2 linked regions of the Pyxidicoccus trucidator genome follow. The protein of the gene in region 1 binds, or shares a complex with, the protein of each later gene. Links are inferred from orthologs where the notes say so. Each region holds a gene or a part of one and is shown on either strand. Other genes may lie near its edges.

Region 1 (3,172 bases):
GAACCGTCGTTCCGGCCTGGGACGGCGCGGTGGAGGCGGAAGGAACGTTCATTCCGCTCTCGGGCCTGACGGCCGGGGCGCTGGAAGGACCGTTCGTTCCACCCTCGGGCCTGACGGCGGGGGCGCTGGAAGGAACGTTCGTTCCGCCCTCGATGCCACCCGAGGCGGGCGTACCGGAAGCCCGGGTATCCGGGACATCAGTGGGCTGAGCCGTGGAAGGGGACGTCACGGACGGAGCCGCGGGGCCGGGAGCCGCGGGGGCGGAGCCATCCGTCTGTGCGAGCGCGGATGCGGCGAGAAGTGCGAGCGCTGCCACGAGGGCGCGCGAAGGGACGGTGCGAGACAACACGAATCTCCTTGCCGGCGGTCGGCGCGCATAAACAACGCGACACGCATGGCAGCTGAATGGATGGCTTGTGACGATTCAGACGGCGGACCGAAAACTCGGAGTCACGGTCCGCCGCGTGGCTGCTTCAGTCCGCGAGCTTTTCCGGCAGCACGCCCACGGTGATGTCCCCGCCCCGGGCGAGGTCCAGCACGTCCATGGCGGCGCCGTACGGCACGTCATCGCTGGCGTCGAAGAACACAATCTTGTCCGGGCGCGCGTTGAGCATGCGCTGGAGGCGGGCCACCACCTGCTCGCGTGGCACTTCCTCCCGGTTGATGCGCAGCACGCCGGCCCTGTCCACCGTGAGCACCACCGGCGGCAGTGCGTCGGGCGGAGGCGGCGGTGGGTCCTGCTTGTCGCTCTTCGCGGGCACGTTCATCCACATCTGCTTGGTGAGCAGCGGGGTGACGACCATGAAGATGATGAGCAGGACGAGCACCACGTCCACCAGCGGCGTCACGTTCATGGTCGGGCGAAGTCCGCCCTTTCCGCCTCCGACATCGAATGCCATGGCGTGCGCTCCTAGTTCTTCTGCCTGTCGACGACCTGCAGGTTGATGCCGGGGAAGCCGATGTCCTGCATGGCCTTGAAGACGCCGCGCACCTCGGAGTAGCGCACGCCGCGGTCGGCCTTCAGCACGACGGGAGCCTCCGGGTCCTTTTGATGCACGGCCTTCAGCTCGGTGAGGAGCGCGTCGCGCTTCAGCTCCTTGCGGTCGAGGAAGAAGGCGCCGTTGGAGGCCAGGCTCACCGTGAAGGGCTTGAGCTCCTTGTTCTCCTTGTCCGGGTTGGTGGCCGTGGGCAGCTCCACGGAGGCGCCGGCTTCAATCTGGGGCGTGACGACCATGAAGATGATGAGGAGGACGAGCACCACGTCCACCAGCGGCGTCACGTTCATCTCCGGAACGATGGCCCTACGCGGGGTGGACATCGCGAGACTCCTTGCGGGCCGCCAGCTCCGGACCGGTGGCCACCGCGGCGCCATTCGTCGCGGCGGGCTTCTGCGGGCCCAGGTCCTCCAGGTAGTCCATGAACTCGCTCCGGGCGGAGTCGAGGGAGAGCTGGAGCGCGTCCGCGCGGGTGGACAGGAAGTTGAACATCAGCACCGCGGGGATGGCGACGAGCAGGCCGAGCGCGGTGACGACGAGCGCCTCGGCGATGCCGGCGGACACCGCGCCCAGGCCGCCGGAGCCCTCCTTGGCGATGCCGGCGAAGGCCTCGATGATGCCGACCACGGTGCCGAGCAGACCGACGAACGGGGCCACCGAGCCCACGGTGGCGAGCACCGACATGCCCCGGCGCACGTCGGCGCTGACGCGGTCATTGATGCGGACCAGCTCGCGGCGGGTGAGCTCGACGGGGCCGAGCTTGCCGGCGGGGAGGCGGCACTTCGCGAGGAAGGTCTTCATTCCGCCGCCGAGCAGGACGGCCAGGTGGCTGCCCTTGGTGGCCTCGGCCTCCTTCACGAGGGCCTCATGCTGGTGCTGCGCGAGGAACGGGCCGGCCCGGCCGGCGAAGCGCTTGGAGACGGCGCGGGAGCGGGAGAAGACGAAGAGGCGCTCGAAGAACACCGCGAGGGACGCGACTGCGAAGAGGATGAGCGTCCAGGCGATACCCAGGGCGAACACGCCCATGTGGTTGTAGATGTCCCTGAGATTGAAGTTCATGACGGAGTGCTCCTGGGGGCAGGGCGGTGAGGCCTACGACTTGAGGCGGAAGGGGACCTTGAAGATGCGGTAGACGGCGGTGGGCTGGCCAGACACGACGGCGGGCCGGAAGCGCCACGCCTTCACCGCGGCGAGGGCGGCGCTGGCGAACGGCTCGTCACCGCGCATGACCTTGAGCTGGGTGACGCGGCCGTCGACTTCGACCACGCCCTTGAGGATGACGAGGCCTTCCTGGCCCTTGGAGCGGGCCTCGGAGGGGTACTCGGGGATGAGGTTGGACTCGAGCGGCTCCGGAGGCGTGGCGGACTCCGGGAGGTTGATGGGGGCCACGCGGCCACCCCCGCCCGCGAGTCCCTGGCCGATGCCAGTGCCACCCACGATGCCTCCGGGAACGAGTGCGCCGGTGCCGCCCACGGCGATGGGCGCGGCGGCGACAGTCTCCCGCTCGGCCTCGGGAGGCTTCGTCAGCGGCACGGCGTCTGGGGCGACGAGCGGCGCGGGCGCCACGGTGGGCGCGGCGGGCGGCGGTGCCTTGGCGATGGGAGCCGGCTTGGGGGCCAGCTTCGGCTTGGGAGCGGGTGGAGGCGGAGGCGGAGGCGGGGGTGGCTTCACCTCGACGACGGGAGGCGGGGGCGGACGGAAGACCACGTCCACGCCCTTCTTCTCCTCGATGACCTCGCGCACCTTGCTGGCCGCGGACACGACGGCGACGCCGATCAGCACGAAGACGCCGATGGACGCCGTGGTGGAGAGCGCGAACCGCCGGGCCGAGGCAACGTCAGTGGCGCTTTCGAACGTTTCGAACATGGCTGGACCGCATATAGCGACGCCATGTTTCAGGCAGGTCCGGGAGCCGTGACACTTCGCTACCAACACCATGGCGGAAGTGTCACGACGCTCGGCTGGCTGCTTGCGCGTGAGCTGCGTGTGACCGCGCCATCACGCGAAAGCCAGGAATGTCACGGAACCCGTACGCGTGTCGGCCGTGCCGGGTGTGACAGGGCCTTCAGGTGGATGACGAAAGCGTCACGGCACGCGCATGCCGAGCAACGTGCGGGGCAGCCGTGACAGCTCGCCCGCTGTCGTCACGGCGCGGGGCGCACCTGCCCGGCGCACCT
Region 2 (3,266 bases), on another replicon or contig:
CCCCCCTTGGTGAGCGACATGGGGTTGCCGCCGTCCCAGTCCGCCACCACCACGTCGCGATTCTGGCCGGCCTTGCGCACGTAGGTGATGCGCGACAGGAACGGGCTGGGCTCGCGGGTGAAGTGCCGGTAGAGCGCGTCCGCCAGCCGGTGCGCCAGCAGCGACGCTTCGTCGGCCGGAGCGTCCTTCGCCACCTTCAGGTCCTCGCGGCCGGTGCCCACGTTGAACAGGCGCAATTCGCCGCGCAGCACGCCGCCGTCCTGCGCCAGGGACACCTTCACCAGCGCCTCGGCGCCCACGTCTGCCCAGCGGCTGAAGTTGATGCTGCCGGCCGTCATGCCCTCCGTCGCGTCCGCGGTGAAGCTCTTGCGGTCCAACACCTGGAGGATGCCGGAGGCGGCCAGGTCGAAGCCGAAGGCCGTGTCGAAGGTGGTCGCCTGCTTCTTCGCGCCGTCGTTCTGCGTCACGGGCGCGGGCACTGCCACGGGCAGCGGGCGGAAGTTGGCGCCGGAGATTTCAATCGTCGGCGCCTGCGCGAGCGCCGCGAACGGGACGAGGACCAGGGAGAGGAGCAGGGCTTTCATAGGGCGTTCGGTCTGAAGCTCAGGTTGACACCGTGCTTCTGCAGCGTGTCCCGGAGGTGGTCCGGAGGAGGCGAGAAGGGGGACGCCTTGCGCACGGCCGTGACGACGGCCGAGTCGAACAGGTCATTCCCACTGGGCTTCGTGAGGCTCACGTCCAGCACTTCACCGGTGCGGCCCAGGCGCACCGCGACGACGGTGTTGAGGCGCAGGCGCTCCGAGTCGGGGATGGTGTCCGCCACGTTGTAGTGCCGGCGCACCTGCGACTGGAGCAGGCCGAAGTAGCGCTCGCCCTCGGCCGTGGCCGAGTCGCCGTCCGGGTCGCCATCCTCCGCGCCCTCGGCCTCCTCGGGCTCGGCCGCCTTGGCCGTCTTGTCGAAGGCGCCGAAGAGCCGCTTGCGCCGGTCCTCGCCCGTTGTCTCGCCCTTCTGGGGCGCGGCCTTGGGGGCGGAGGGCTCGGGCTTCACGCCCGGAATCGGCACTGCCACCGCGGCGGACGTGGGCGGAGGCGGCGCGTCCGGGGCGGGCTTGGGCGCGTCTACCTGCTTGGGCGGCGGCGGGAGCTGTTCCTTGCGCGGCAGCAGCTTGGGGTCTCTCGGCTTGCCCAGCCGCACCAGCGTGGCGCGGATGGGCTTCGCGTCCAGGTCCACCTTCGGCCCGGAGTTGAAGCGGGCATACAGCACCGCCGCGAGCAGCACGAGGATGTGCCCCACCACGGAGGCCAGCGCGAAGCGCGACAGCCGCGTGGGACGCGAGACGAGCAGGCTGTGGGTCACCGCGGAGTCCGTCATGGGCTAGCGCTTCGCCTCCTTCGACTTGCCCTTCTTGTCGTTGGACGCCTTGCCCCCACCCGTGGGGTCCGTGATCATCCCCACGTTGTTGATGCCCGCCTTCTGCGCCGCGGCCATGACCTCCACCACCACGCCGTAGGGCACGTCCCGGTCCGCGTGGAGGTAGACCTCCTTGTCGGCCTGGGCCTTGGCGTTGGCGGCCAGCTTCTCCGACAGCTCCTCCAGCGCCACCTCGGCATCGCCGATGTAGACCTTTCGGCCGGCGTCGATGGACAGCACCAGCTTCTTCTCCGTGGCCTCCACCGGCGCCGCCTTCGTCTCCGGCAGGTTCACCTTCACGCCCTGCTGGATGAGGGGCGCCGTCACCATGAAGATGATGAGCAGCACCAGCATCACGTCCACCATGGGCGTGACGTTGATCTCACTCATGGTGGTGCGGCCACCGCCGCGGTTGCCTCCGCCCATTCCCATGGCAGTGCCCGCCTAGCGGAAGAAGTGCCGCTTGATGATGTTGAGGAAGTCCGCGGAGAAGTTGGCCATCTCCGTGTCGAACACCTTGATGCGGCTGACGAACGAGTTGTAGGCCACCACCGCCGGAATCGCCGCGAACAGGCCCGCCGCCGTGGCGAACAGCGCGTTGCCCACCGGCGCGGCCACGGTGGCCAGCGTCGCGTTGCCCTGCTCGGCAATCTGGTTGAACGCGCTGAGGATGCCGATGACGGTGCCGAACAGGCCCACGAAGGGCGACGCCGCGCCCACCGTGCCCAGGAAGGACACCCGGTTCTCCAACTCCGTAATCTGCGCGGTGGAGGCCCGGTTCAGCGCGCGCTCCACGTTCTCGATGCCACCCATTCGCTCGGCCATGGCGCCCTCGGCGCCGCCGTCCTTGGCCTGAGCCAGCTTGCTCAGCTCCTCATAGCCGGCGCAGAAGACCTTCGACAGCGGCGAGCCGTCGAGCTTCTGGGCCGTCTGGTAGATGGACTCCAGGCGGGAGGCCTTCCAGAAGGTGTCGAGGAAGGTGAGAGATTGTGCGCGGGCCTTCGAGAGCTGGGTCGCCTTCATGGCGATGAGGGCCCAGGAGGCCACGGACACGCCCATCAGGAGCAGCAGGACGGCCAGCTCGATGAAGGAAGCGTCGCGGATGATCTCCACGTAGTTCATGGCGCCGAGCGCCAGGGGCAGGTGGGGCGTCATGGGGTGCAGGCCGTAACACTCCGATACAACAGGGTCAAACAAAGGAGGCACGCCCGGCTGCTTGAAGCGGCTTGCGCGTGCGGGTGAATAATTCCCGAGTGCGCCCGTCTGGAGGGTTTGTAACGGGCCGAACACCTCACCACCCCACGAACAGGTCTCCCATGAACTCCCGACTGCTGGTTGCATTCCTCTGCCTGGCGGCGGTTACCCCCGGCTGCATCATCCACGACAACGACGACTGCTGTGACGTGCCCCAGGATACGTACCCGGGCGACATCACGTTCCGCTGGACCTTCGGAGGCCTGCGCTGCTCCGAGGACCGCGACATCGCGGGCGTCAACATCGTCATCCCTGGCGAGTCCCTGCAGAACGGCGGCCGCTATCCCTGCAATGCCAACGGCTTCGACGGCATCGTCCTTCATGACTTCGTGCCGGGCGTCTACAACTTCAGCATCGAGGGCGTCAGCTACGACAACGAGCGCCTCTACTTCGCCAGCGGCACCTTCACGGTGAACGGCGATGTGACGGTGGACGTCGACATGACGCCGACGGGCACCCCGCCCTCGTTCGCGTACGTGAGCTGGCTCTTCCCGGCGAACAACGCCAGCCCGAGCCCCAACTGCAACCAGGCCGGCATCGCCTCCGTGGACGTCCGCGTGAACGACGGTGAGTGGGCGCGCATCGACTGCTCGCGGGGCCA

What was found.
Region 2: the proteins of G4D85_RS12115 (region 1) and tolR are in contact, whole or in part, in a cryo-EM structure (PDB 9DDO), measured with the Escherichia coli proteins. The link is inferred for Pyxidicoccus trucidator from one-to-one orthologs.

The regions. Positions count from the first base shown.
Region 1 is NZ_JAAIXZ010000003.1:514,000-517,171, forward strand. What follows is about bases 179-3,040. They hold G4D85_RS12115 (MotA/TolQ/ExbB proton channel family protein), read right to left. Parts: upstream 2,055-3,040; coding sequence 1,302-2,054; downstream 179-1,301. Other genes in these bases: G4D85_RS12105 (ExbD/TolR family protein), read right to left, coding at 474-899; G4D85_RS12110 (ExbD/TolR family protein), read right to left, coding at 911-1,318; G4D85_RS12120 (TonB family protein), read right to left, coding at 2,088-2,861. Also shown: G4D85_RS12100 (TonB-dependent receptor), read right to left, coding at 1-52; G4D85_RS12125 (glycosyltransferase family 87 protein), read right to left, coding at 3,081-3,172. UniProt on the Escherichia coli protein: Involved in the TonB-dependent energy-dependent transport of various receptor-bound substrates. Protects ExbD from proteolytic degradation and functionally stabilizes TonB.
Region 2 is NZ_JAAIXZ010000002.1:598,394-601,659, forward strand. What follows is about bases 110-3,065. They hold tolR (protein TolR), read right to left. Parts: upstream 1,844-3,065; coding sequence 1,376-1,843; downstream 110-1,375. Other genes in these bases: G4D85_RS08910 (LpqB family beta-propeller domain-containing protein), read right to left, coding at 110-584; G4D85_RS08915 (energy transducer TonB), read right to left, coding at 581-1,372; G4D85_RS08925 (MotA/TolQ/ExbB proton channel family protein), read right to left, coding at 1,856-2,566; G4D85_RS08930 (hypothetical protein), read left to right, coding at 2,728-3,065. Outside these bases: more of G4D85_RS08910, read right to left, coding at 1-109; more of G4D85_RS08930, read left to right, coding at 3,066-3,266. UniProt on the Escherichia coli protein: Involved in the TonB-dependent energy-dependent transport of various receptor-bound substrates.